DNA from 2 places in the Weizmannia sp. FSL K6-3076 genome. Region 1 is predicted to be linked to the other one. Evidence: riboswitches for the same ligand, from Rfam matches in the RefSeq annotation. Region 1 holds a riboswitch; the other holds the start of a gene.
The links. Region 1 has a riboswitch for cobalamin ahead of NSS95_RS14400 (prenyltransferase/squalene oxidase repeat-containing protein). Riboswitches for the same ligand answer to the same signal wherever they lie in the genome.
Positions count from the first base shown of each region.

Region 2: linked by a shared signal. The riboswitch ahead of NSS95_RS01005 (ribonucleoside-diphosphate reductase subunit alpha) and the one ahead of NSS95_RS14400 (prenyltransferase/squalene oxidase repeat-containing protein) in region 1 are both predicted to bind cobalamin.

Region 1 covers NZ_JBBOWU010000001.1:3,039,735-3,055,002, forward strand. Annotated here, with positions in the region: gene htpG (molecular chaperone HtpG) at 195-2,072, opposite strand; gene NSS95_RS14395 (transposase family protein) at 2,393-3,703, opposite strand; adenosylcobalamin (AdoCbl) riboswitch at 3,955-4,102, shown strand; gene NSS95_RS14400 (prenyltransferase/squalene oxidase repeat-containing protein) at 4,155-5,663, shown strand; gene NSS95_RS14405 (DUF4430 domain-containing protein) at 5,670-6,422, shown strand; gene NSS95_RS14410 (ECF transporter S component) at 6,434-6,997, shown strand; gene NSS95_RS14415 (bifunctional 2-keto-4-hydroxyglutarate aldolase/2-keto-3-deoxy-6-phosphogluconate aldolase) at 7,270-7,935, opposite strand; gene NSS95_RS14420 (PTS sugar transporter subunit IIA) at 8,117-8,560, opposite strand; gene NSS95_RS14425 (hypothetical protein) at 8,557-9,459, opposite strand; gene NSS95_RS14430 (PTS system mannose/fructose/N-acetylgalactosamine-transporter subunit IIB) at 9,485-9,991, opposite strand; gene NSS95_RS14435 (PTS system mannose/fructose/sorbose family transporter subunit IID) at 10,021-10,896, opposite strand; gene NSS95_RS14440 (PTS mannose/fructose/sorbose/N-acetylgalactosamine transporter subunit IIC) at 10,923-11,750, opposite strand; gene NSS95_RS14445 (iron-containing alcohol dehydrogenase family protein) at 11,765-12,865, opposite strand; gene NSS95_RS14450 (D-isomer specific 2-hydroxyacid dehydrogenase family protein) at 12,878-13,879, opposite strand; gene gnd (phosphogluconate dehydrogenase (NAD(+)-dependent, decarboxylating)) at 13,892-14,788, opposite strand.
Region 2 covers NZ_JBBOWU010000001.1:187,308-202,575, forward strand. Annotated here, with positions in the region: gene NSS95_RS00950 (GntT/GntP/DsdX family permease) at 1-739, opposite strand, end outside; gene gntK (gluconokinase) at 1,141-2,697, opposite strand; gene NSS95_RS00960 (GntR family transcriptional regulator) at 2,848-3,540, opposite strand; gene gnd (phosphogluconate dehydrogenase (NAD(+)-dependent, decarboxylating)) at 3,601-4,509, opposite strand; gene NSS95_RS00970 (flavodoxin) at 5,277-5,738, shown strand; gene uvrC (excinuclease ABC subunit UvrC) at 5,735-6,820, shown strand; gene NSS95_RS00980 (ATP-binding protein) at 6,834-6,992, opposite strand; gene NSS95_RS00985 (Crp/Fnr family transcriptional regulator) at 7,064-7,816, shown strand; gene NSS95_RS00990 (heavy metal translocating P-type ATPase) at 8,024-9,967, shown strand; gene NSS95_RS00995 (heavy-metal-associated domain-containing protein) at 9,989-10,210, shown strand; cobalamin riboswitch at 11,359-11,554, shown strand; gene NSS95_RS01000 (hypothetical protein) at 11,512-11,730, shown strand; gene NSS95_RS01005 (ribonucleoside-diphosphate reductase subunit alpha) at 11,681-13,915, shown strand; gene NSS95_RS01010 (flavodoxin) at 13,900-14,382, shown strand; gene NSS95_RS01015 (ribonucleotide-diphosphate reductase subunit beta) at 14,327-15,268, shown strand, end outside.

The DNA.
Region 1 (15,268 bases):
CAAAAAGACCCCATCTTGCTTTCAGATGGAGCCTTCTTCGTCATATAAACTACTGCTATTCATGAAATGTTCCAGCCATACGGTTTGCAAATGTCCCGGTGCTCACCGGCACGGGCACAGCAACCATGCCGGCCGTCGCGGGGGCCGTAGATTTGCTGGATGTCCCGTGGCTTTTTTGCAATATGCGGGCTTCCTTATGCCATCATTTTGCAAATATCATTTGAAAATGCAACCGGGTCTTCAATCTCGAGCCCTTCAATCAGCCGCGCCTGGTTATACAACAGGTTTGTATAAAGCTTGCATTTGTCCTTGTCATGGGCGAACGCCTCTTTTAATGCGTTAAATACATCATGATGGATGTTAATTTCGAGCACTTTATCGGCTTTCACATTTTGCCCGTTCGGCATGGCGCTCAGCACCTTTTCCATTTCAATTGACACTTCGCCGTCCGTGGTGAAGCAGACCGGATGCGATTTTAAGCGGTGCGAGGCACGGACATTTTTCACTTTTCCGTCCAGTGTCTCTTTCATAAATGCAAAGAGCTCTTTGTTTTCTTTTTCCTCGGCATCGGTTTCTTTTTTGTCTTCCGTTTCAAAACCGAGGTCGCCGCTTGATACGGACCTGAATTCTTTTTCCTTATAATTCATGAGCATCTTGATCGCAAATTCATCGATGTCTTCCGTAAAATAAAGGATTTCGTATCCTTTATCAAGCACAAGTTCCGTCTGCGGCAATTTTTCAATCCGGTCAATCGACTCACCGGTTGCGTAATAAATGTATTTTTGGTCTTCCGGCATGCGGCTTACGTATTCATCAAGCGTAACAAGCTTTTTCTCTTTTGAAGAATAAAACATCAGGAGATCCTGCAAATCTTCTTTGTGCGCGCCAAATTCATTGTATACCCCGAATTTCAACTGACGCCCGAATGATTTGAAAAATGCTTCGTACTGCTCACGGTTTTCTTTTAAAAGGTTAGCTAGTTCACGCTTGATTTTGTTTTTGATATTTTTCGCAATCAGTTTTAGCTGACGGTCGTGCTGGAGCATTTCCCGCGAAATGTTCAGAGACAGGTCTTCGGAGTCGACCATCCCTTTGACAAAACTGAAATAATCCGGTAAAAGATCCGGGCATTTTTCCATAATCAGAACGCCATTCGCATACAGTTCCAGCCCTTTTTCATATTCCGGCGTATAATAATCGAACGGAATTTTTTCCGGAATGTAAAGAATTGCATTGTAACGCACGGTGCCGTCAACTTTGATGTGAATATGCTTGACCGGTTTGTCAAAGCCGTAATGCTTTTCCATATAAAATTGCTCATAATCTTCATCTGTCAGCTCACTCTTGTTTTTGCGCCAGATCGGGACCATGCTGTTGAGCGTTTGTTCTTCTTTGACCTCTTCGTATTCATCATCGCTGCCCTCTTTCAGGCGCCTTTCCGTTACATCCATTTTAATCGGGTAGCGGATAAAATCGGAATATTTTTTCACAATGGCCCGCAGCCGGTACTCTTCCAAATACTGATCGTAGTCTTCATCCTCTGTGTTTTCTTTCAGCTTCAATATAATATCCGTACCGTTGCCGTTTTTTTCGCACGGCTCAATCGTATAGCCTTCCGCACCTTTCGACTGCCATTTATAAGCCTGATCGCTCCCCGCAGCCTTGGAAATGACGGTAATTTCATCTGCCACCATGAACGCCGAGTAGAAGCCGACGCCGAACTGGCCGATAAGATCATACCCGTCTTTCATTTCATTGTCATGTTTAAAAGCGAGCGAACCGCTTTGCGCGATCGTGCCGAGGTTTTCTTCCAGTTCCGTCTCCGTCATGCCGATCCCGGTATCAGAAACAGTCAGCGTCCGGTTTTCTTTATCCGGGGTAATTTTAATGTAGTAGCTGTCTTTATCAAATGTTAAATTTTCATCTGTCAAAGCTTTGTAATAAATTTTATCAATCGCGTCGCTGGCGTTGGATATCAGCTCACGCAAGAAAATTTCTTTTTGCGTGTAAATCGAGTGGATCATCATGTCGAGAAGCCGTTTGGATTCTGCTTTAAATTCCTTTACCGCCACTTCGATCTCTCCTTTATATGTATAGATGATGGCAATGTCCCTTTAGCACTCCTAACACCAGAGTGCTAACATCTTATTTTTTAGCACAGCACCGCTTGTTTGTCAATGAAACAGTGGCAGAAATCAGTTCTGAAGAGTAAATTCATCAATTTTTAGATGTTTTATGATAAAATGACTTATCCACATTTAGAAAATTTTTCCATCTATTTTTTCTGCTTTCAAAGTCAAAAAGAGCCGAATTTGCAAATTTCTTTTTTAAAATTGTGGATAACTTCAAAAAAACCTTTTTTTACATCACATCCTTTGCTATAATATAACCATTAAGTAAACCTTACTTGTATTGGCTTACTTAAATGGGTGAAATCCTCGTCTGTTAAAATGCGTGTCCGAAACGATTCCAACAGATTTGAGGATTTTTCTTTTGCCGTTTTTTTGAGTGCTTTTAAGATTGACGAACCTTTTTCAAACAGCTGTCTAATAATATCTGTTATTTGAACTAATAAATAATGATTTTTCATGGCTGTGTAGTTTTGGCTATTGGCATGTTCTATATTGTAACGATTATTTTTTTGTTCGTTAAATCCTTGATTTTCAATCTTCCAGCGGCTTCTTCCTGCAGCGATGAGTCGTTCCACGTTCTTTTTCGTGATTTTAATATCCGTTATAAATACATACTCTTTCGATTTCCCATCCTCTGTTTTCATTGTGGCCTCCATCAGATTGACCGTTCTGTCTTTGTAGGCAATATCATTCACCCAAACTAATGAATTCTGATCCTTACTTTGTTCCAGCTCTTTTATTGCCCTAAACTCCGTCGAGATACTTTTAATTCTCCCTTCCTTAAATCTGCATATATATTTCCATTTGTGCGCCCTGCACAGATTAAATACCGTTTCACATGCATAGAGACTATCTCCCAAGATACAAATCGGTAGTCTTTTAAATATTTTTTTTATTTTCTTTGCCAGCCTGTCGAAGGCTTTTAATTCACAATCTTGCTTAGAAACATTTTCTGATTCATTTTCGATAAATTCGGAGGCAATACTGAAGACCATATCCCCCACGACAAGCTTGGCTTCAAGTACATGGTGCATATAAAGTACGTTCGTTTCTCCTGTTTCTTTATTTGTATATGCCCGTCTCAGGCAGTGTTTACAATGTTTCTCATGAAAGGTGTGTAATCCAGTTCCATCAATGATGACACCCCAGTACTTTCCTTCAATTCGATAAGACTCGAGAGACCTTTTTTTCAATAATTCTTTAATCATATACGTTCTAATTTTTTCTAATTCATTTACATCTAAGCCAGATAAAAAGTCGTTAATTGTATCATAATGTGGAAGTTCTTCAAGAGAATCTAAGCCTAACACCTTCCCTACATTTTTAATACATTCTTCTTTATTAAAACGCTCACTCATGTTTCTCATGGATTTTAGGCCGGTCATATTTTTCAACATCATCGTAAATAAAAGGACCTCTGGACCATAAGTGATATAGCTTTGATGTCGGTGGTCTGCTACCTTTTTTAGGTTATTCATCAGGTCTTTGAAAAAATGCTTCTGAATTTTAAGGAACTCGAAAAAATAATTTGCTTCTTTTTCACGATTTCTTTTTTCTTTTCTAGTAACCAAAATAAAAACCCCCTCAAAACAGCCAAGTTTAATTAGGGCTTGCTGAACGAATCAAATTTTAGCTTGTATTCGACTTGTCACTAAGCCATACCAAAATATTCGTCCAGCAAGCTCTAATTATTTAAATTATTACATATTTAGCCGCATTTTTGGGGGGGGAATAGTTAAATTATCACGAAAAATTTTTACTCCTCAGAGCTGGGCAGAAATTGTCCTTTCCAACTGCCAGGGGTTGTTCTATAATTAATTACTGACATCTAAATACGGGCTTGGGCGATGGAAACAGGTGAAATTCCTGTACGGTCCCGCCACTGTGATGAAAAAAATTTTCCTAAGTCAGATCTTTCTCCCAAGCTGTCGGTTTATTTGAAGCCTACGAGGTATAGGCGAAAAATTTTTGCCCTTGTATACCTCTTTTATACAAGGGGTTTTTTATGAAAGGAGAGCGGTAATGGTGGGAAAAAGTGCAAGAAGACTCTTTCTGGGAATTGTTTTTGTTTTGGCATTTGCAGTTCCAATCCACAGTTTTGCAGCTGGTTCGGTAACAGAAAGCATTCAGGATACAGCCGGTTATTTCCAAAAAAGTCCGGATTTCTTTAAGAAATCTGAACTGGATTCCGATTTGGTCGTGGCGGCTTTGGCAAAGAAAGGTCTGCTACAGAAAGAGGAAATAACAGATTACACAAAAACGATTTCTCATAAACTCCAATCATCGAATGTAAGCCGCGGAGATTTAGATAAAGCGATTATTGCCATTAAAGCAATGGGCGGTGACCCGGCTCAATTTAATGGCAGGAACCTGGTGAAAGAAGTGTACACTTCGCCGGCAGATAAACCAACAGCAACGGTTTATGCTTTTGATTTAATCGCTTTAAGTACAGATGACTACACAATTCCAAGTAACGCAGAAAATGCACCCGCAAAAATCGCGGCTAAGTTAGTCAATCTCGAAGTGAAAATAAATGATGGCGCAGCAACGGTTGGAGGAGGTTGGAGCTGGGACACTTCCGGGCAGACCCCTCCGGATGTAGACTCAACCGGCATGGTACTCACCGCCTTGGGCATGTATCAAAAATATTACCATGACCCTTCTGTAAAAAAAGCCATTCGTGATGGAAAAAAGTTTCTCATGAAAGCCCAAAAATCAAACGGGGGCTATGATTATAATTCGGGCATTTCTACAAGTCTTGATGGAGTCAATTCTTCATCCACTGCCCAAGCCATTATCGGTTTATCATCCATCGGTATCGATCCGACATCAAACAAATTTACTAAAAACCATGTCAACCCTGTTTCTTTTCTATTAAACAACTTTAAAATCGACAATGGGTTTAAATGGTTGCCTAGTGATAAAGTAATAAATGATTTTGCAACAGAGGAAGTTTTTGAGGCCCTTGTCGCCTATGACCTTTTTCTCAAAGGAGATACCCTGTATAACTTCCGGAATGTAAGCAGCTCCAATTCCGGCAATACGGGCGCAACTGATTCGGGTGCCGGGGACAAGGATTCGGGCAGTAGCAATACCGGGAGTAAAGGTAGCGACAATTCTCCAAATAATAATGGGGCTGGCAAAACCACCAGCCAAAGCCCGGCTGCTGCCGCTGCAAAAGTGGTTGAAAAGCATACGAAAGAAGTCGTCACCAAAACGAATACGATTACGAAAGATCATACGATTACCAATAACAACACCATCACAAAAACCAACACGGTGGAAAAGCCGGCCGCAGCCAAAAATCAAACGCCGGCAAAAGCAGAAAAAGTTTCAAATGCAAAAAAAGAGGACAAACCTGCAGCTGCAACTGCCCAGGCAGCCCCTGCAGAAGATGTGCAGCAAGAGCCGAAAAAAGTCGTTATTACCAAAACAACGGGTATTTCTCCTGTGCACGGCTGGGTCGGTTCCCTATCTGCGGGTGCAGGCGTCATCCTGCTAATCATCCGTAAAAAATTTCTGGGGGTATGAGCAGGAATGAAATATAAAAGCATGATCATTGATAGTATTGCCGTTTTATTGATTGCATTCGGCGCCTGGTTTTTGATCGACGGTTTCCATTTTGAATCGAAAACCGTTAAAACCTATTCAGAAACAACACAAGTTGCAAACACTGCAGCAAAGGAAAAGAGTACGGCAGCAAAAGAAAATACATCCGGAAAGAAAACGGACGCCGCCAGCAACAAAACGGATGAAAAAAGCAATACGGGCGGATCCGGAAGCAACGTGAAAGATTCAGCCGCTCGTTCCAAAAATACTGAGGCTAAAGCTTCGACAGACAGCAAAACGGATGAAACACCTGCCACAAATACAAAAATGGCGGTCACATCCAGTACATCAACAAAAACGACAGCCGGGGCTTCTTCGTCCGGTTCCGATGACAGCCGTGCTTCCGACAACACGGGAGCCTCATCTAAAGCAAAGGCCGAAACGGTTTCTTTAACGGTAAAGGGCTATAAAGGGCCAGTTTTCGGCGGCAAATACAGTTATAAAAGCGGAGACACAGCATTTTCCGTTTTAAAAACAGCTGCCGCTTCTGAAGGTGTAAGCGTCGATTATTCCGGATCCGGTGCAACGGCCTATGTAAAAGGCATTGACGGCCAGTATGAAGGGGATCAAGGCGGCATGAGCGGCTGGAAATATAAAGTAAACGGAAAAGAGCCAAACGTTTCCGCAGGGACGTATAAATTAAAAGCCGGCGATCAGGTTGTCTGGTTCTATTCTAAATAGGAGTGCATAATATGGGGAATCAGCCGCTTGAAAAAAAGAAGTCAGCGAAGAACGCTTCACGGCTGACAAGGAGAATGGCGCTTCTTGCCATGCTAGCCGCACTGAGCGTGGCCGGACGGATTTTGATGGCGTCGATCCCGAATGTCCAGCCATGCACGGTGATCATCATTTGCAGTTCGTTTGTTTTCGGCATCCGCTTCGGTTTGGCGCTTGCGTTTTTAATCGTTTTCGGTTCCGACATGTTTCTTGGCATGGGGTTGTTTGCGATCATGCAATTTCTTGCGTGGGGGAGTATCGCGGTGCTTTCCGGCCTGCTCGGCAAGAAAGAGTTATACAAAAAAATCCCGCATCTCGTGTTATGTCTGTATGCAGCTTTTACCGGCTTCCTATTCGGCTTTATGGTTTCATTAAATTATTTGTTTATCGGCGGGCCGTTTGCATTTTGGACATACTACCTCGGCGGGCTGTTGTTTGACAGCTACCATGCCGCGGGAAACTTCTTCTTTTATTTGATCTTAGGGCCGATTTTAATCAAACTGATTACAAAAGAAAAAGCACGAATAGATCGTATTTAGCCCAAGGCTGCCTGTTTCATGCAGGCAGCCTTGTTTGGTTGTTGTGATGGGGATGGCTAAAGTTGGCAACAAAATGACGGCAAGAAAATGTAAAGAAATATAGTGAATCACTTGAAGATTAGTAATGCTTTTAAGATTATACGCTTTCATTTATATATTGCCTTAATTGTCTTATACTGCGAGTCTTTTAAGCTTCCATTGAATTGCACAATAAACATTAGCACCTCCTGAGTATCCATCAAAGGAGGTGCTGTCCTGTATACTTATCAAAATTATACGTACTGATTACTCAGTTCTTCAGTCTGTAATTGATATTCCCGCACAAAAGCCTTGGCCATCTTGGTAACTCCCGCAAAATCATTGTTTTCCGCAGGCTTCAACAAGCTTCCGCCAACGCCAATCATTCTGCATCCTGCCTTTATCCAATCCCCCATATTATCCAGGTTTATGCCGCCCGAGGGCATAATTTCCAGTTGTGGCAAAGGTGCTTTAACATTTTTCACAAAAGCCGGGCCAACAATGTTACTTGGAAACAATTTAATTATTTCCGCACCTGCCTGCATTGCTTCTTTCATTTCATTAACAGTCATACACCCAGGGATATAAGGAATTTGATAAAGATTACATAGCAAGGCAGTTCCCTTATCGAAAGTTGGCGAAACGATAAATTCTGCTCCAGAAAGATGTGCGATTTGGGCAGTGGTGGAATCAAGAACAGTGCCAGCCCCTATCAATATATCACGTCGATCTTTATATTTCTCTGTGATTTTTCTTATTGCGATATCCGCGTTAGGGACCGTAAATGTTAATTCAATATTTTTGATCCCGCCTTCAATCAAAGCATCTGTAATTGCGATCGCACGCTCAACAGTATTAGTCCGTAAAACAGCAATAATCCCATTTTTTTCTAAAGCGCTTAATATATTCCCTTTTTTCAAAACGCTCACACCCTTTATTTCTATTAAGAGAACCCAGAATTACTCTTAATTTATTTTTTACAGTACAGACTTATTTCCAGCTCCTCCTCACTGGAACTTGTTCCAATCAGCCTTACCAAAGGGAAGAATATCCATTTCTTAAGAGAAAGTTAAGCTGTCTGATCAACTATATTCCATTGCCTTAAAAGTCTTCATTCTCTTCATCAAGAGGATCTTTTTCTGATGGCCATACCACCATACTCTGCTGGCCTTCATTTAAAATAGAATTCACTGCCTCATGAATAGGAGTGCCCATCATTCTCTGATTGATCGCTTCAATTAACACCGGTAAATTAACACCGGTAATAACAAATATTTTTTCTTGCTTTTCAACAGGGAGTGAATGAACGGCTAAGGTAGCCTGATTATAAGGGCTTGCGCCAAAAAGGTCTGTAAAAATAATCACTCCATTATTTTGATCAACTTTATTAATTGCTTCAAGTACTTGTTTATTTAAATCTTGAACATTGTCTCCTTGAAACAAATTCAAGGTTACAATATTGTCTGTACCACCTATTATAAGTTCGGCAGCGTCCACTAAACCATCACTCAATTTCCCATGGGTAGCGACAATTATCCCAATCATTTAAGTTTCCTCCTTGCGACTCGCTCTAAAAAGGCAAACGCATTATTCATATTACTTTCATTCAATTTCTTTTTCTTAATATCATTTCGTGATAATACGAATTGGTTATCCTTTTTATCTCCACTAATGATATAAACCAGGCGTTCATTCTTTAAAACTAGTGAATCGTCTTGCCCTCCCTGCTTTATTACACTGTATTGCTCGGATTTTGGATTTACTAGATAGAGTGGTTTTTCAGAACCAACGCTATCTAGCATGAAAATTTTCGCATTACTGTCATGCATTAATTTTTCCAATCCTGCATTGTTTGTACAACCAGCATCCACAAAAGCAAACGCCAGCCGTTCTGAACGGAAAGAGGCGATACAATTCAAAAGTAATAATATGGAAGAAGTGTTTTGTATTAAATTATTTTTCCTAGGCCAACCCCGTGTTATTTTATTCAAGAAATAAAAATATAGGATGTAAAACAGAATACATAATACGAACCAAATTCTTCCCAACTCTTTTGCTTGAAATATAGGAATGGCTACAAACAAAGTAAATAGCAGTCCAACAATAAGATATAAAATGGAAGAAAATAAAATCGTTTTTGTTATACTTTTCTTACTGTTTTCTACATCGAAAAAATGATATGGACTGAACCGAACTGCTGGCGTATCATAATAAGTACAGAAAATGGTATCCGCTTTTTTTACATTGCCCACATAAAGATTCCTGTATTCGTTTTTATCTTTCTCATTTAATTTAAATGTAACAAGTTTAATATCCTTACGAAATGGAAGGATATCAGCAGATAGGCTTTTCAAGAAACGATCTTTCTGTTTTATTGTATAACGCTTATTAAAAATCAAACGATAGCGAACATACCAATCCTGTAAGAGCTCTTGTCGGTTCATCCATATCATTCCTTACTAACAAATTTTATAGTTTAAATTTACTTAATACCTCTTTCAAGCTGGTACGGGATGCTGAGGGCGTTGCTTGAAAATAGATATTTTCAACACCATATTTTTCGTTTAATTCTTTTAATTTCAGTGCATTTTCTTTATTTAAATAAACAGATTTGGTGACTAGCAAGTCTTTCTCAGGATCCTTTTGAGCAATGCCGCCGATATTTAATTCTTTCATCGGAACCCCATGTTTTACTAACTCATACATTACATCAATGGTTTTTGCAATTAGTATACAACTGTATTCCTTAAAACGATATTCATCCCAATAATACTTACATTTATCCAGAGTCATTACAATTGTTTTTTGTCCTGTACGACTGCCCGCACTCTTATAGAGGTCTTTCATAAACTTATCTTTTGCTACAACATCATCCACCACGAATATGGAGTTAACACCGTTGCGTTTCGATAAAGTCATCATTACTTGTCCATGGATTAACCGTTCATCTACACGAGCCAGATTTACAACGCCCATTCATCCTATCCCCTTTGCAATAATTTTTATTATAAAATTCTAACAGCTGCAAGAACACCCAATATGACGGTTAGCCAGATTAATGCCTGGGTAACTTTCAACCCCTTCTTCGTATAGTACCAATATACTCCTAATACTACTGCCAGAGGCAACATTCCAGGCAGAATAGAGTTTAATGTTTCTTGTATATTAAACTCGCGCCCGGATAACTCAAACTTCAGAGACGATGAAACTTTTACATAGTTTCCGGCCAGAATACCCATCATGAACAAACCTAAGATTGAAAGCAAGTCAATGATATTTTGAATCCCTGAACTTTGCATCAATGTAGTCGCATTACGACCTCTCGTAAACCCTTGGCGTGCGAAAAACAAACCAATCAATACTTGGTAGGTAGCAAAGCAAATAAACGGGAAAAGTGCACCAAAGGCGCTACCGTGTTGAGCCCAAGGAATGGCAATTGCAATAAAAATATATTGAATCGTACCTGAGTCAATGGAATCACCAATACCTGCTAAAGCTCCCATTAACCCAGCCTTCGTATTGTACATTAAATCGTCGGTCATTTTTATTTCTTCACGGTTATACTCTTCTCGTGCACGCTCTTGTTCCATTGAAGACATTAAACCGGTAATGATACCTCCGCCCCAGGTTAACTGAGTGTTAAAGAACAACAGCTGCCTCTTATATGCTGCACGTAAAGCTTCATCATCTTTATATAATTTACGCAGTATTGGCATCATAGCCCATAATAATGAAGCTGCGAGATAACGGTCAAAAGAGTGCGGGATTTCATTCGCAAAATGCCATCTTAAATAGGATTTTGATACATCTTTATTTGTAATTTGTTCAGGTTCCAGATTTGAACCTGATTGTTTCGGTAAATTATTCCCTGTATCCTGCATTTTAAATTCTCCTTTCTTTTAGCCTGTTAGAAGTCATCATCGTCGTCATCAAAACCACTTGTATCATTTGCATTTGTTGAAGCCGTTCTATTATTCGAGCCACTTTTAACAAGCACAAACATCGCGGCAATTAATGCACCCAGGATTGCATATGTTACCATTGTGATTTTTAAACTTGCAAAAATAACACTCATGAAAAAGGCTAACAAGAAGAAGACAATGTACTCCCGACGCCCGATGACATAGATAGTTGTTGCAATACCAATTGCAGCTAAACCGCCTCCAATGACTTCAAGGATATGAAATACTACAGTTCCTTCCAGTGTTTTAATAACATCGGCGATAACAGGGGCACCAAAATATAATGCGATAAAGACCAACGGAACGAACAGGATAAAGGACGCGATGGTAGGATAAAGAACAATACTGCGAGTAATTGCACCATCATCCAATTTTTCTACAGCCCTATCAGTTATTTTGCCTAAAAAAGTATTGATAAAAAAGCGGAATTGGTATAAATATGCACCTAACAATCCTACGGGAACTGCTACCGCGATGGCTGCTTCCGGTTTTAGATTACCTAATAGCGCTACCGGGACAGCGATGGCTGCTGCAATTGAGGGCTCTGAAGGCATTGTCCCTCCAGGAGAAAATACCCCCATATAAATTAACTGAATGGCTGCTGTGATGATCATTGCTTCTGCTACATGCCCCATTACTAGCCCTACTACTAAACCTGTCATTAATGGGGAAAAACGTAATGTTAATGTTGCTCCTCCTAAAAACGCGCGTGACATTACGGCTGCTACCCAAAGCGCTATGATCAAACTTTGCCAAAATGTTAATGTTTCCACGCTTTGCAACCTCCTTATTTATTAATATAATTTTCCAATTTTATTAGCGCTTCCGTTAAAACGTTTTCATTTATTTCAATTGGAAGTAAGTGCACTTTTTGTTTGCTATTAACAAATTGAATAATATCTTTCAATAAACTTTCAGACATAGGGTATACTCCCATTTCCGTTAAAGACTTCGGTAAATTCAATTTCTCATAAAACGGGATCAATTCATCAATGACTTTCCATTTTCCTTCCAATGCCAATTGGTAAAATATCCCGTATGCTACTTTTTCTCCATGTAAATATTTGTGCACTTCCGGTATATAGGCAGAGATCGCATCATGGATCGCGTGTGCTGCAGTATTGCGTGCATATTTATCACCCAATCCCCCAACCAAACCAGAAATGGCTATAATAATTTCTGAAACATGAGTGAATTCATCGGAGATTGTTTTATTTTTCATATCTTCAATTGCCTTCATTGACTCATTTAAAATAGTATCCTTGCACATCCTTGCTGTATAACGTGCCAGCTGTGGAAATGGTTCTCTACTAAATTTGTCTTGTTCCAAAATTAAATCAGATTCATACCATTTAGCCATAGTGTCTGCAATACCAGCAATAAAATATTTTACTGGCGAATCAATGACAAGTGCCGGATCCATAATGAGAAATGCAGCTTGGCGTTTAACATGCTCCGTTTTTCCTTCTGCTAAACCATTATCTTTATACATAACAGAAAGTGGCGTCCATGCCGCACAGTTGCTGGCTAGCGTGGGAACGAGGCCAAATGGTGTGCCTGTTAAATGACTGGTGTATAAAACCAGATCACTTAACTTTCCTCCCCCCACTCCTATTACAAAATCAATTTCATTTTCCCGGATGATTTCTGCAATCCGGTGGCATTCATTATAACTGCATTCACCATGATATTGTTCATAAATTATTTTATTATCTAAACTCATTACCTTTTTCATAAAGGGTTTTGCTTTTTCCCAAGATACCGTCCCATGGACAATCATAATGTTTTTAGCTTGATATTCTTGGAGTATCTCAGGTATAATGTCTATTGAACCCTTGCTATATCGATAGAATTGAGGACCAACTTTCACATTTAAATCTTGGATCATTTTTAACCCCCCCTATTTTAAATAGCAACTAACTGGTTGTACAGAACGGTTCGGAAGGATTCCTTTTGCTATCATTTCACAGTCCTTAACGCACTTATCCCCCATACCTCTCAAACATTCCATTGTATACGCAGAAGTATGCGGAGTCATGATAACGTTATCAAAAGTTAAATAAGGATGATCCGATCTGCCAGGTTCATCTTCTAGTACGTCTGTTGCAAAACCAGCCACTTTCCCGTCTTGCAATGCTTTTACCATAGCTTCTTCTTTAATTAACGCCCCCCTGGCAGTATTCGATATATAAACATGATCTTTCATCCTGGCAAATTCCTGTTCGGATAACATATGATAATTATCCTTGTTGAGACTTGCACATATACTAATGATTTCAGCTCTTTCCAACAGTTCATTCAGCTCAACTTTTTTAACACCAAATACCGCCAAGTCTTCCTTGGTCTTATAAGGGTCATATCCCAATACTTCACATCGGAATCCATAATATAATATTTCGGCAACACGGCTGCCTATATTTCCTACTCCAATGACCCCTGCTGTTTTACCACTGATCTCATGGCCAATAAAATTTGCCCGTTCTTCCCATTTGTCTTTTATAACTTTTTGATGCGCTTTATTTGTTTGCCGCATCACATTTAATAAGTTAGTAACATTATTTTCAGCAACTGCATCACGTTCCGTTAAAGGCGGTACAATGGAAACAACTGTATTATGTTCTCTTGCGGCCTCAAGGTCGATATTATTAAAGCCGATCCCATGGCGTGTAATTAACTTCAACTCATCTTTGTACTCAAAAAATTCCTTTGTAAAAAAGGGCGTTATACTTGCAATGATCATGTTGAAGCCTTTTAACTCTTTCGCCAGTGTTTTCCCATCAATTTCACTGTCCAAATTAAATCTTTCAACCTCCCCTAACTGATGCAATCTTTCCATATGATCCGGAAAAATTTTACCAAAACTGCTTGAATTTACGATAGCAATTTTATTCTTTATATCCATAATGACTACTCCTTAGTGTTCAACTATTTCATGTCCACCAAACTGATGCCGAATCGTTGATACAACTTTGGCAGAGAAACTATCTTCAATTTTTGAAGCATTCCGTACGAACAAGGAACTTGCAATAACCGGTGTAGGAATATCCAAATCAAGCGCCTCTTCTACAGTCCATTTACCTTCTCCGCTTGCGTCAATAATCCCGCGTAAGTGATCCAGTTTTGGATCCTCTTTAAAACTTTTTTCTGCCAATTCCATCAGCCAGGAGCGAATTACAGAACCGTGATTCCAGACTGACGCAACCTTTTCAAAATTGTAATCATATTGGCTTGCATTCAAAACATCGAATCCTTCTCCAATGGCTTGTAACATGCCATACTCAATCCCATTATGAATCATTTTTAAATAATGGCCACTTCCTGGTTTACCTGTATAGATATAACCCTTTTCACATGCCAATTTAGAAAAAATTTCTTCAACTTGATCAAAAGTTTCTTTTTTCCCGCCAACCATCAAGCATGCGCCGTTTCGGGCTCCTTCTATTCCCCCGGACGTTCCGCAATCGAGGAACTCGATTCCTTTTTCTTGTGCCAATTCAAAGTTTTTGACACTGTCTTTGTAATAGGAATTCCCGGCATCTATGATAATGTCACCAGGGTTTAGTTTATTTAATAGCGTCTTTACTAATGTGTTAGTCACCTTGCCGGCAGGGGTGCTTAACATGACAACTTTCTTCTTTTCTAAAACATTTAATAATGCATCAAGTGAATCTTGAACAGGCAAGTTTTCCTCGAAAGCTATTTTTCTAACACTTTCCGAAGCATCATATCCTACAACATTCACCCCTTTTTCCTGCAAATTTAGCAGCATATTCCATCCCATTTTACCTAACCCTACAATACCTACTTTCATCGGACCAACCTCCATTAATCAATTTACTCAGCGGAAACAAAATCAACCTCCCAAAAAATACGTGGCTTGTGTTGGAAAAATCCATGTCAAAATGAACGATTAACCTAACAAAGCAGTTTTGAATAATCCATTCCAAGATTTTTTGGCTTTTTTATCACTTCCCTGAGAAATTCCAAGGTATACCAACGATCAAGTTCATAATAGCAAATATTTTTTTACTTGTAAAGGATTACAGGAAAAAATATTTTTTACAAAACTGTGAGTGTGATATCATGGCTTTGAGGGCTGAAACCTACAATGATTAAATTGAATTTCTTCCTCTCCCGCTTCTCCAAGATTTTAGAGGACAAAATAAGAAATTTCTCTCCATAAGTCTTGTATAATGGAAATTGATTAGATGAAGAAAAAGAGATTGAAGTGACACTTGCTTCTGACCATCTACCACAATGCATTCATTTGGAAAAAATTTTCCAGGAATTG
Region 2 (15,268 bases), 2.9 Mb from region 1:
GTACAATAACCGTTCCGATCATTAAGATAATTGGCAGTAAAATCGTAAAAAAGGAAACCCCGACAGACGGATAAGATGTTGCCGAAACATTTGCCGCCACTACTTTCGGTTCTGTTTCCGGTTTTACCCGTTTACTAATGTAATGAGCAAATAACGGGCCGCCAATGATACCGGCCGGCAAAGCGACAATCAATGAATAAAGCAAAACCTGCCCCACATCGGCATGAAAAATACCGATCGCTGCCATTGCTCCCGGATGGGGCGGGACGATGCCGTGTGAAATGGATAAAGCAGAAATCATCGGGATCGCAATCAGCAAAAGATTTTTCTTCGTTGTTTTTTGGATCGCAATCACAAGCGGCAGTAAAATGACAAGGCCGACTTCAAAAAATACCGGAATACTGATAATCAAGCCGGCAAAGAAAGTGGCCCATGGAAGATTCCGGTCACCGAATGCCCGGGTGAAATAATTTGAAATCTGTATACCGGCGCCTGATTCGGACATCATTTTCCCTAGAATGGTGCCCAGTGCAAGAATCCCCAGCAATGAACTGAGAATACCCCCGACACCTTGTTCATAATCTGTCACAATTTTTGTGATTGGCAGTCCGGCTGCAAGGCCAAGAGCCAAACTTGCAACCGACAGACTGATGAATGCATGCCATTTTAACCATGTGACCCCGACAATGACGAGTGCAATGGCAAGGATGGTAATCGTGATGAGATAAGCACTGCTCATGAAAATCACTGCTTTCTTTAATAATTTTAAGAGTACGATTGCTGATGAAGCGAATGGCCTCTTATCCGTTGATGCAAAACAGGAGGCCTTTCCCCCGGCCGCAACACCGCTGATGTATAAATAGGGCTTGTTTTTTGGAACCGGCTAAAAAGCATTCCCGGTTCAAACGGCGAAAATACCCGGCTAGAGCCGGCATTCATCTGCGGCTTTAAAACGCGGCTGGCGTCAGGCAATGTATGCTTCAAATCGCGGCTCATGCTTGCCTCGCATTCGTTTTAACGGATATTCAAGCCGCGGCCAATACCTGTATAAATATCGCAGTACTGTTGCCTGCTGTAAAAATAGGCATCATGCATGGGTGCTCGGGTTTGATATAAAAACTCAAATTCAGCTTATATCGTTCATTTTTCCGCGTCTGTTCCAAATTGCGATTGTTGAAAAGCAGCAATATCGTTCCATTCATCGTTCAGTTTGCGCGAAAGGCGGATGAAGATCGGGAATAGCTGCTCATAAACCGCCACGTTTTCCGGGATCGGCTGATGGCTGTGTACAGAACCAACCATTGTGGAAACGACATCCAGGCTGTCCGCTTCTCCTACCGCATACAAGCCAAGTACAGCCGCCCCCAGGCAGGAACTTTCAAAACTTTCCGGGACATTGACCGGCTGATTGAAAATATCTGCCATCATCTGGCGCCAAAGCGGTGAACGGGCAAATCCCCCGGTTGCCTGGATCCGTGCCGGTTCTCCGGTTCTTTCCTTCATGGCCAGCATGACACTGTAAAGGTTGTAAATAATGCCCTCCAACACGGCCCGGATCATATGTTGTTTTTCATGATGCAGAGTGAGGCCGAAGAAGGCGCCCCGGGCATTCGGGTTCCACAACGGTGCGCGTTCACCGCTGAAATACGGCTGAAAAATTAACCCGTCCGCACCCGGCTTCACACGCGATGCCATTCTTGTCAGCACATCATAAGGGCTGATGCCAAGCCGCTTTGCCGTTTCAACCTCGGAAGCTGCAAATTCATCCCTTGCCCATCTCAATATGCCGCCTCCGTTATTGACAGGCCCGCCTACCACCCATTTATCTTCCGTCAATTCATAGCAGAAAAGCCTGCCTTTTGGATCAGCAGCAGGATGGTCCAGTACGGTCCGGATCGCGCCGCTTGTGCCGATGGTGACCGCAACAACGCCCGGATCAATCGCGTCCACGCCGAGATTTGAAAGCACACCGTCGCTTGCGCCGAGCACAAATGGCGTATCTTTGCCCAACCCCATTTGGTCTGCATATTGGGGATCAAGCCCGCTCATGATCTGTGTGGTCGGAACAGGTTTGGATAACCGGTCCGCTGTTAATCCGGCCAGTTTTAATGCTTCTTCATCCCAGGACAAGGTGTCCATTCTCATCAGACCGGTGCAGGAGGCAATGGAATAATCGACAACGTATTGATGGAACAAACGGTAAAAAACATATTCTTTAATCGAAATAAATTTTGCTGCTTTTTGAAAGATTTCAGGCCTTTCATGCCGCAGCCACATCAGTTTTGGCAATGGGGACATCGGATGGATCGGCGTCCCCGTCCGCATATAGATTTCATGGCCACCCAATTCTTCTTTCAGTTTGCGGCACCAGCCGATGCTCCGGTTATCCGCCCAGGTGATGCAGCGCATAAGCGGTTTGCCTTCCCGGTCTACAGGGATGACACTGTGCATGGCGCAGCTGAAGCTGACAAACCGGATTGTTTCGGGGCTTTGACCGCTCTTCTCTGTAACAGCCTGAATGGCATGAAGGACAGCTTGGAAAATCTGCTCCGGATCCTGTTCTGCAGTAAATGCATCCGGCGTATACAACGGATAACCTTGATTGGCATTTGCGATGATGGTTCCATCGGTTTTGTAAAGCACAGCTTTGGTGCTGGTTGTGCCGATATCAACCCCTATCATACAGGCGTCATGCATCGTAAAAGCCTCCTTTTTAGTATGTTAAAGCGAACGTAGCAAATTCATTGAATACTTGTCGACAACTTGAATGTAATAAAAAGTGATGCCGCCGGGCCAGATTGCCGAAAAGAAATGGAAACATAAAACCCTGTGCCAGGCAGGCTGCGCCTACTCCGTTTTTCCCTCTGCCGGAAAAGATTTATCGAGTGTTCTTTTTGAGTCTTTAAAATAAGCAGAAACAGATTGTTCCACGTTTTCTTCATTTCCGGTTAAAAGGCTGTTTACGATTTTCCGGTGTTTTTCAATGACCCATGCCAGATGGTCAGGGCCGTGGGCAAAAACATCTTCCGTTGTCACGAGGAGTACGGCCATGATCAAGGACTTCATGCCATTCCAAAGATTCAAGATCCGTTTATGGCCGGCATGGCGGATGATCCGATCATGGAAAGAAAAATCGTAATAGGCGAAATCGCTGTGATTCTCGTATTTTGCTGCAATCTTCATTTTATCGATCGTCTCGTTCAGGAATTGGATCAACTGTTCCTGAGGAGCAGCAGACACTCTTTGCTGCGCAAAAATCTCAATCATTTCACGTACGTCGTACAGTTCATGAATATCTGTCAGTCCCATTCCCAGTACGCGGGCGCCCATTCTTTCCAATTGAATAAGACCGTCGTTGGCAAGGGCTTTCAATGCATCACGGACCGGCGAACGGCTCGTCCCGTATTTCCGGGCAATCTGGTTTTCGGAAATGATGTCACCAGGCTTGATTTCATTTGTAAGGATCAGCAGGCGCAATTCATTTGCGATCTGCTCGCCAAGAGAAGCATTTTTCATCCATTGTTCAGGGAACTGCAGCATATTCAAAACTCCCGTTCGTGTAAATTTGATCCCGAAAAGCCTGTCTCCGTTTCAGGCGGCTTACTGGCCGGACCGGGTCACTGCATGTCCGCCAAATTCATTCCGGAGTGCGGCAACGACTTTGCCGGTAAAAGTATCTTTTTCAAGGGAACGGTACCGGTTCATTAAGGATAAGGCAATGACCGGTATGGATGCTTGCAAATCAAGTGCGGTTTCAACCGTCCATTTGCCTTCGCCGGATGATGCCATGACACCACTGATTTCATCGAGATGGGCGTCTTTTGAAAATGCATCTTCCAATAGTTCAACAAGCCAGCTGCGAATGACGGATCCGTTGTTCCACACTTTTGCAACAGCCTGGTTGTCGTAGTCATACGGGCTTTTCTCGAGAATTTCAAATCCTTCAGCCAATGCTTCCATCATGCCGTATTCAATACCGTTATGCACCATTTTGAGGAAATGGCCGCTTCCCGGTTTTCCGGTGTATAAATACCCGTCTTTTTCTGAAATTTTTTCAAAAAGGGGCTCCAACTGATCAAATACCGGCTTGTCTCCCCCGATCATCAGGCAGGCGCCATTCCGGGCTCCGCTGATCCCGCCGGACGTGCCGACATCAAGAAAATGGATGCCTTTGTTTTGAAGCAAAGTATAATGCCTGCATGAATCGGTATAATGAGAGTTGCCGCCGTCAATTACAATATCGCCGGCGCTGAGCAAGTTGCTGAGCTTGTGAATGGTTTCGTTTGTCGGTTCCCCGGACGGCACCATCACCCAAACTTTTCTCGGGACTTCAAGATTTTGGACCAGCGCTTCCAATGAAGGAAAGCATTTTGCCCGTGAATCAAGGGATGACAACTGTGCGGTTGCATCTCTGGAAGTGTCATACGCCTTTACATCCACTTGATGATCCAGCATATTGAGTGATAAATTCAACCCCATTTTTCCAAGTCCAACGATCCCGATTTCCATAAGAGATCCTCCTCTTCATAAGATTGTAAGATTAGTATACTTGTCGACAAGTTGAATCGTGAGCGCTTTCTTTTTTATGAAAAAGTAAAATGTTTTCGTTTTCAAATCCATCATAGTTGATCGAACAGGGGTTGTCAAGGAAGAGAATGTATTCCTATTTTTTCCACTTATCTGCATACAAGCGTTCCATCGATCCGGAATGGGAAGTTTCAGGTGGTATAAAACTGGATCGGATCTCCCCAGACGCTCCAAGAGCTTTACCTCCGTTAAGTGTGGAGCCTCAAAACGGCTAGAGGTCTAAAGAAAGGCTCTTAAGCTGTTTCGAGGCTTTTTACTCTTTGATTCTTTCTTAATTGTACTCATATTGAGTAGAAGCTTATTATGCCAACAACCCAAAGGAACAATAGTATTCCAATAATTGTAAACAACATAATTTTTGTACTTTTTTTCATGACCCGGCCCCCTTTTTATTAACACTTTTTACCAATCCGCGTAATGCCTGTCCATCTTTTTCCATCACATTTTTACCAATTCTTCATCTATCATTATTAATCAAACAATAAGGAAATTCCTTTAAAAAATGGCCATTTTGTTGCGGGAAAGTAAAATATTTTCGATTTCAACTTTTTCATAGTCTGAGAGATATGCCCGCCGGTCCGCATGGAAATTTTCAGTTGGTATCTAAACTTGATGCAGATCAAATGCAGATTTTCACAATTGATATAGAATAAAGGGAGGGGGAATTCAACAGATCGGAGTGAAAAAAGATGAAAACGATCATTGTGTATTCAACCATGACAGGTACAACCGAATTTATGGCAGAACAAATTGCGGCAGCCCTGACAGAAGCGGGTTATGCCGTTGATATAGCAGAATCAACCAATACAAGCGCGCATGAACTTACCGGTTATGATCTGATTCTGATCGGCGCAAATACATGGGACGAGGGCGATCTTTGGGATGAGATGATCGATTTTTATGAGGAACTTCCGGAAGTCGATTTAACCGGCAAAAAAGGTGCGGTGTTTGGCGCCGGCGACTCTTTTTACGAGCATTTCGCCACCGCGGTGGATACGATGGAGGAAGCATTGAAAAAGCAGGGGTGCGAGCTGCTTTTGGACGGGTTAAAAGTGGATGTCGTCCCGGATGAGGAAATCGAAACCGCCTGCAAAGATTTTGCCCGGAAACTTGATTTGCGCTGCCGCGAGCTGGGGCTTGTGCAGCAATGAACACCGTCATCCTGCACAAGCTTTCCCTTTTGCCAGAAGAGCCGGGATGCTATTTGATGAAAAGCCGGGAAGGGGAAATCATTTATGTTGGAAAGGCAAAAAAGCTGAAAAACCGGGTACGCTCTTACTTTACCGGTTCCCATGATGAAAAAACAACCCAGCTTGTCGGAGAGATTTTTGATCTGGAATGGATCGTCACAGCGACCAACACGGAGGCTTTGGTGCTGGAAATGAATCTGATTAAGCAGTACCGGCCGAAATACAATATTATGCTAAAAGATGATAAAAGCTACCCCTTTATCAAAATTACGGATGAACGGCACCCTCAGCTCATTTTAACGCGCGAAGCAGGCCGTGATAAAGGGAAATATTTCGGCCCGTTTCCGAATGCCCGGGCGGCAGCGGAGACAAAAAAAGTACTGGACAGGCTTTATCCGCTCAGGCGTTGTCCGGAATCAAGCACCCGCCCCTGCCTGTATTACCAGCTTGGACTGTGCATTGGCACCTGTGCAAGGGAAGTGGGTGAAGAAGAATACAAGGAACAAATCCGCAAAATTGTCCATTTTTTCCACGGCGGTTACCGAGCAGTTTTAAAAGACATGAAAAAAGAAATGCTGCAGGCAGCAAAAAAGCTTGATTTTGAAAAAGCGGAACAACTGAAGGAACAAATCATGCAAATTGAAGTGACCATGGAAGATCAAAATATCGTGCTGAACGACCCTGTAAGCCGGGATATATTCGGCTTTGCTGTTCAAGACGGGTTCATGTGTGTCCACGTTTTTTATATGCGGGACGGCAGGATTATAGAGCGGGAGGTTATTTTCAGACCAATTGGAAGTAAGGAACCGAAAAGGGCATTTCTTGACTTTTTACAGCATTTTTATGGCGAGAGTGGCAATACGTTGCCAAAGGAAATGCTCATTCCGGCAGCAGTTGGGAAGGAAGCGGCCGAAATATGCGTTTCCGCCCGTATCGTACAGCCGAAACGCGGGCAGAAAAAAGAAATGGTGCAGCTGGCAACTAAAAATGCGCGTATTGCGCTGGAAGAAAAGGTTTCGTTAATGGAGCTTGAAACGGTGTAGACTGCCGCATATTTCACGGCAATATCGGCAAAAGAATGCGTACTGCAGTGCCTTTGCCAGGTTCGCTTTTTACATTGATAGAGCCCCCGTGAAGTTCCACGAGCTGTTTCGTAATCGCCATACCGAGGCCGGGATCACTTGTCTGTAAAGCGTTTTCCGGGTAAAATGGCATGAGAAGCTAAGCCATCATCATATGACATAAGAGCTTGGGCAAAACTAAATTTTTTTTAGGGGGCTCATCACATGGAGTGCCATCATCATATCCATGGTTCCCATCCCGGGCATGGTTGTAAAAGCCATGCGGGATGCATACGGCTCGTGCCTATTTTCAACCATCTGGAAGAAGAACAGATGGCGAAAATCGGGGCGTCTGTTGAAACGCTGGCATTACAAAAGGGGGAAATACTTTTCCGGGCAGGGGAAAGAGATGATACGCTGTATATTATCCATACCGGAAAAGTGAGAATTTACCGGTTGGCAGATTCGGGAAAGGAGCAGCTTGTCCGCATATTAAATCCGGGTGATTTTACCGGCGAGCTGGCTGTTTTTCAACCGGGGGAAATTCATGAGAATTACGCAGAGGCCCTGCAGGATTCGACTATCTGCAGGATGAAACAGAAGGACCTTCAAGCCTATTTGCTGGCATATCCCCAAATCGCTTTAAAAATCTTAACGGAAATCACAAAGCGTTTGGAAGAATCGGAAAAACAAACGGCCCGGGTAGCGGTCGAAAATGTGGAATCCAGAATCATCTCCTTTTTAGCCAGTTGTGTGGAACAAAGCGGCACGAATGATACAGTGATTGCCTTGCCAATGTCTAAAAAAGATTTGGCTTCTTATCTTGGAACAACCCCCGAAACCATCAGCCGAAAGTTTACAAATCTGGAAAAACAGGGATTAATAGAGCAGTTGCCAAATAAGAAAATCAAAATTCCTGACTTGGACGAGCTGTTATTGTATGCAGATGAGGCAACGTCAGCCGGCGGCCACCACTGAAAAAGTGCTGAAAAAAATAAACAAGCGGCGGGAAACCACTAATAATGGTGACCCGCCGCTTTTTGTGTGTGCAAAATTTTGCCTGCGCATTTTTTCAATGGACCCGTCCTGCGGTGTATTTTTAAATTAAAAAATCTTGACAAGGGTCAATGATGAAAGCAAGGGGCTCTTTTAAAATAATCGTATAACAGGTGAGGGGGAGTTCCAATGTTAGAACAAATCCATCAACATAAGCATCATCTGGCATGGATCGCCGGCATTTTAATCGTTCTTGGTTTATGGATGAAATGGATGGGCTTTTACGCCTGGAGGGACGGTTTTTTGATGGCGGCAACCGTTGCTGCTGTCCTTCCCATCGCCATCAAAGCCTGGCAAGCGGCGAGGATGAAAACGTTCAGTATTGAGTTGCTCGTTACGGTGGCGGTTGCAGGTGCCTTGCTAATCCACGAATATATGGAATCCGCAGCTGTCACTTTTCTGTTTTTGTTTGGCGATTATTTAGAAGCCAGGACATTAAAGAAAACCCGTTCGTCTTTAAAGCAATTGGCAGATATGGCCCCGCAGGAAGCGATCTTGCTTCAAGAAGACGGAACCCGAAAAAAAACGGCCGCAGATCGCGTCCGGGCAGGGAACAAGCTGGTTGTCCTCCCGGGCGGCAAAATTCCGGTTGACGGGATCATTACAAACGGCCGGGCATTCGTGGATGAATCAGCGGTTACCGGGGAACCGGCACCCGTCATGAAAAAAGAAAACGATCCTGTTTTTAGCGGCTCGATTTTAGATACCGGCTATATCGAAATGATCGCTGAAAAGATCGGGAATGACACAACCTTTGCAAAGATGATTGAACTGGTGGAAGAAGCACAGGATGCAAAATCGAAAACCGAACGTTTCCTCGACCGGTTTGCAAACTATTACACACCGGCGATTGTCATCCTTGCACTCGCCGTGTTTGTTTTTACCCGTGATTTTCACAAAGCGATTACCTTCCTGGTCATTGCCTGCCCAGGTGCGCTCGTGATTGGCGCTCCCGTGTCAAACGTAGCGGGAATTGGAAACGGCGCGAAACACGGTGCGCTGATCAAAGGCGGGGATGTGATGGAAAAACTGTCAAAAGTGGATACGCTCGTATTTGATAAAACCGGCACGCTGACAAAAGGGAAGTCGGAAGTCACGGATTTGCACCTGCTTGGCACAAGGCGCGAAGAGGAAGTGCTCGGGCTTGTGGCCAAGGCGGAAACCGTTTCTGAACACCCGCTCGGCCAAACGATTGTGAAAGAAGCAGAAGCAAGGGGCATCCCGTTTAACCGGTATCACTTGCAGGAAGGTGAAGCGATAAAAGGGAAAGGCATGACGGCAACCATTGATGGCATAGCCATTACTGTGGGGAACCGCAAATTGATGGAAGCACAAGGCATCACCATTTCTCCATCAGCGGGCAGTTACGCAACCGATCGTGAAAAAATGGGGAATACTGCTATTTTTATTGCGGTCAATGGAAAGTTGGAAGCCATTCTGTCCATCGCCGACCAAATCCGTGAAGATGCCCGGGCTGCCTTGGAGGACATGCGCGCTGCCGGGATCAAAAGGATCGTCATGTTAACAGGCGATAACCGCCATACCGCCCGAGCCGTCGCCAACCAATTGGGTATTGATGCCTTTCATGCAGAGCTGCTTCCGGATGAAAAAGTGGACTATGTGAAGAAACTGAAAGAGGAAGGAGCTGTTGTGGCGATGGCAGGAGACGGCATGAATGATGCCCCTGCGATTGCAACGGCAGATATCGGGCTTGCCATGGGGAAAGGCGGAACGGATATCTCTATCGAAACGGCTGATATCGTTTTGATGGCAGACAAGCTTTCCCAATATGCCCATGCCTTTGCCCTGTCGAAAAAAACGATGCGGAATATGAAACAGAATATAGCAATTGCACTTTCGGTCGTCGTATTTTTGCTTGTTGGTGTTCTTCGGGGACAAGTAGACCTTGCAGCCGGGATGTTTGTCCATGAAGGAAGCGTTTTAGCTGTTATTCTAAATGCAATGCGGTTGATCGGATTTGCACCAAAGGGCGGACGGCAGAAGTTCAAGATCAGCAAAATCGGCCAACTTGATGGAGATCAATTACGGAAACCAGTGCGGCATGTAAAATAAAAACAAAAGGAGGGAAACGGAATGAAAAAAGCCGTGATGCAATTAGAAACGTTAACCTGTCCGTCTTGTATGAAAAAAATAGAAGGCGCGCTGGACAAAGTGGAAGGTGTGGAAAATGTGAAAGTACTTTTCAACGCCAGCAAAGCAAAAGTGGATTTTGACGAGGCAAAGGTTTCGGCAGATGAATTGAAAGAAATCGTTGAAAAAACAGGCTATCAAGTTCAAGCAGTGAAGACGAATTAAAAAAGGATAAGGTTGAGGCCAGTTGTTGGTCCCAACCTTTTCTTTTTTTGCAACCTGAAAGACGTATACGAATCAGCCCAGAAAGGTCGCGGTTGTTGGATCAACTTTTTCATTTTTGCAACTGCTGCTTGAAAGGGGCGGGAATAACGGGCTAATCGGGATTGCCTCTATAACGTAGACAGGTTCTATGTGAAGGAAGGCCTCCGTTTTTTTCAAGCTTCCTTAACAGGAAGATCTTCGTTATTTCGTGCTTCCTTAACGTAGCTGGGCTCTATGTGAAGGAAGGCCGTCGTTTTTGCATGCTTTCTTAACGTAGCCGGGTTCTATGTGAAGGAAGGCCGTCGTTTTTGCATGCTTTCTTAACGTAGCCGGTTCTACGTGAAGGAAGGCCGTCAATTTTGCAAGCTTCCTTAACATAGCCGGGTTCTATGTGAAGGAAGGCCGTCAATTTTGCAAGCTTTCTTAACGTAGCCGGGCTCTATGTGAAGGAAGGCCGTCATTTTTTCAAGCTTTCTTAACGTAGCCGCACTCTATGTAAAGGAAGGCCGTCAATTTTCCGTGTTTCCTTAACGTAGCCGCCCTCTATGTAAAGGAAGACCTCCGTTTTTTCAAGCTTCCTTAACATAGCCGCGCCCTATGTGAAGGAAGATCTTCATTTTTCCGTTCTTCCTTAACGTAGATGGGCTCTATGTTAAGAAAGCCCTTCATTTTTCCACGCTTTCTTAACATAGCCGGGCTCTATGTGAAGAAAGACCTTCGTTTTTCCATGCTCCCTTAACGTAGCCGGGTTCTATGTGAAGGCAGCAGCCCACATTTTCACCAGTGCTTTACGAAGAGCGCCCCTATGAGAAGGAAACGCTTAAAATTTTTGCCATTGTGCTTCTGGTTTTTTGCAATGTCATGTGTGGGGGAGAAATTTAATGGGTAAAGTCAAACCGATGTATTGTACCTGCTCCCTCAATCGTCTAAAATGGATAACGGACTGTGAAAATCCATTCCTTAAGGAAAAAGGCGAAGAAGGCTGCTCCGTATTCGGCATCTTTTTACGGACAAACTTGAAACATATTCAACGTAACTGAGGATTGATATCTTTTGTCGAATATGGTAGGATAACAACATATAGAAATTCTAAAACAAAAAAATACTAAATATAGTATGCGAGTATTGGTGGCTTTGAGATGCCTGAAAAGGGAATCCGGTGGGAAACCGGAGCTGCCCCCGCAACTGTCAGTGTGGACGAAAGAGCAAACCACTGTACCGGCTGCTTTTTTTGGCGGCGGTATGGGAAGGGCTTCATTAGAATGAAACACAAGCCAGGAGACCTGCCAATACTTGAAGTTTCTATTCTTCGGGGTGCGGGAACGGGAAACGGTAAAACAGATGATCACGGATGCTGTTTTTCTGCCGTTTTTGCCGTTCATCCCCCTGAAATGAACGGTTTTTTTGCGTTCAAAAAAGGGAGGAGAAAACGTGATATCTATTCAACTGGAATCAAAAGAAATGATTTTGCAGCTCATTGATCAAATGTCTGCAGGCCTGGAGATTGAAACCGGCGCTTATAAGGAAAAGATTTTAAAGTTATGGGACCAGGATGCCTCTTTGGTGGAAAAAACAGATCTACTTATTAAACATGCCCTTGAAAATATCGATGAAGCAGGTGCGGCCTGGACATTCTTTGCAGCGAGAATTTACTTACATAAGCTTTATGCCGAAGCCGCCAAAAACCGGCATTATGATCCAACCCTCAAGTACGGGTCTTTCTATGATTTGATCAGGCAGCTGGTAGAAAAAGGCATTTATTCTCCAAAACTGCTTGACAAATATACAAAGCAGGAAATAGAAACGCTCGGCCGCCTAATCGACCCGGAGAAGGATTTGCTTTTTACGTATCCCGGCCTCTATACGCTCGTAACCCGTTATCTGGCAAGTGATTTTGAAAAGCATGTCTATGAACTGCCGCAAGAGCGCTGGATGGTGATTGCGATGTACCTGATGCAGGATGAACAGCAGGAAACCCGGATGGAACATGTGAAGGAAGCGTACTGGGCACTCAGCAATCTGTACATGACGGTCGCAACCCCGACGCTCGCGAATGCGGGCAAAACGCATGGCCAGCTCTCGAGTTGTTTCATTGATACAGTGGCGGACAGCCTGCAATCAATCTATGACAGTAACACCGACATCGCCCAGCTTTCGAAAAACGGCGGCGGGATCGGTGTGTATATGGGAAAAATCCGTGGACGGGGAAGCGCGATTAAAGGTTTCCCGGGCATGTCGAGTGGTGTGGTGCCGTGGATCAAACAACTGAACAACACGGCAGTGAGCGTTGACCAGCTCGGGACAAGAAAAGGCGCCATTACCGTCTACCTCGATGTGTGGCACCGCGACATTGAAGATTTTCTCGATTTGAAGTTAAATAACGGCGATGACCGGCTCCGTGCCCGCGATATTTATACAGGCGTGTGCATCCCAGATTATTTTATGGAACAGGTGGAAAAGCGCGGGGACTGGTATGTTTTTGATCCGCATGAAGTAAAAGAAGTCATGGGGTTTGCTCTTGAAGATTTTTACGATGAAGAGAAGGGAAAAGGGAGCTGGCGTGAAAAATATGAGGCGTGCATCCATGCCGATCTCCGTTCGAAAAGGAAAGTTCCGGCGATCGAGATTATGAAGCGCATCATGAGATCGCAACTTGAAACAGGAGCGCCGTTTATGTTTTACCGCGATGAAGTGAACCGGCAAAACCCGAACAGCCACAAAGGGATCATTTACTGCTCCAATTTATGCACGGAAATTGCCCAGAACCAGTCCCCGACTGAGCTGATTGAAGAATGGATCAAAGAAGAAAATGTGATCGTAAAGAAATACCGTTCCGGGGATTATGTCGTCTGTAACTTGAGTTCCATCAATCTTGGGAAAGCTGTCCCGGACGGGGTGCTCGAACGGCTTATCCGCATCCAGGTCCGCATGCTCGATCATGTGATTGATGTCAATACGTTGCCCATTAAACAAGTGCAAATCACGAACAAAAAGTACCGTGCGGTCGGGCTTGGCACATTTGGCTGGCATCATTTGCTGGCACTTGAGGGAATTGAATGGGAAACGGAAGCAGCCGTCGAATATGCGGATAAACTGTACGAAAACATTGCCTACTATGCGATTAAAAGCAGCATGGAATTAGCCAGGGAAAAAGGCAGCTATCCGGCATTTCCAGGCAGCAAGTGGAGCACCGGCGCTTATTTTACCGGTAAAGGCTACACAAGTGAACGCTGGTTGGCGCTTGCTGAAGAAGTGAAAAAATACGGCTTGCGGAACGGATATTTAATGGCGGTTGCACCGAATGCGACCACTTCGATTATTGCCGGCTCGACAGCAAGCATTGACCCGGTTTTCCAGCCTTATTATATGGAAGAAAAAAAGGATTACAGATTTCCGGTTACAGCGCCTGATTTAGACCACCGGACGTACAACATTTACCGCCGTTCGGCTTATAAACTTGACCAAAGATGGTCCGTCCGGCAGAATGCGGCAAGGCAAAAACATATTGACCAGAGCATCTCTTTCAATTTTTATGTGCCGTACAATATCCGCGCGCAAGTGTTGCTTGATCTCCATCTGCAAGCTTGGAAGTCCGGCTTGAAAACGACCTATTATGTGCGCTCGACCTCCAATGAAGTGGAAGAATGCGAGTGGTGCCAAAGTTGAAAGTGCTGATTGCGTACTTATCCTATAGTGGCAATACAAAAGAAACGGCGGAACTGCTGGCATCCTGGTGCAGGGCGCGCGGGATGGCGGTGGACATGCACGAAATCGGCATTTCCCCGCCGTTTTCGCCGCGCGACTATGATTTGATCCTGGTCGGAACTTTCACATGGGAACGGGGCGCCACGCCTGAAGAAGTGAAGGATTTTGTTCTGGAAATTGGCTGGAAACCTCCCAATGTCGCTGTGTTTGGAACGGGGGAAACGCAATTTGGCGGTGATGATTTATTCTGCCTGGCCGCCCGCAAACTTGCAAAATTTTATAATAGCCCATGGGAACCGTTAAAAATTGAACAGTCTCCGAGGGGAAGCCAGGAAAAAGAAGTGGAAAAATGGATAGAAGGAGTGCTGGAAGATGTCAAACGCTTTGCTGGAAAAAGCGAAAACGTTGGATCCGGTTCACCCGAATAAAGCGACTGCCTTATTCGGAGGAAAGTCAAGCGGAATTTTAAACTGGAATGATCTTGCTTATCCGCACTGGTATAAGACGTATAAACGATTGTTGGGGAATTACTGGCAGTCGGATGAAGTGAATATGTCAACAGATGTGAAACAATTCCCGCTGTTATCGGAAAAAGAGCAGGAAACGTTTTTGAAAATCATCAGCCTGCTGGCAACGCTCGATTCTTCACAAACGAGGACGATTTTGCTTGCTTCACTGTATGCGACCGATCCGTCCATCCAATCGATTTTGGCGGTGATTGCCCAGCAGGAAGCTGTCCACAATGAGAGTTATTCTTATATTTTATCGTCCGTCGTGTCCCTTGATAAACAAAATGAAGCGTTTGAAATCGGGCGGAAAGATCCGGTGCTGCTAAAGCGAAACAAAAAACTGATGGAGCAATACAATGCGTTTGCCCAGCAGCCGGATGTGGAAGATATTGTGAAAACGCTCGTGTATTCGACACTGCTGGAAGGGTTGTTCTTTTATTCCGGTTTTGCTTTCTTTTATAATCTGGCGCGGCAGAACAAAATGGTCGGCACATCGACGATGATCAGTTATATTAACCGCGATGAGCTGGAACACGGGCGCTTTATTTCGGAACTGATCCGCGCGGTGCTTTCCGAACATCCGGAATTGAACACGCCGGCCTTTTCCGATTGGGTATATGCCCGGTTCCGCGAGTCCGTTGACTTGGAAACCGAGTGGTCGGAATACGTGCTCCAGGACGTGGAAGGGATCGATCTTGAGGAAATGGCAGGTTTTATTAAATACCGTGCCAATAAAATGCTGCGCATGATCGGATTAAGCGAGCTGTACCCGGAACATGTTGAAAATCCGATGAAATGGATTCGC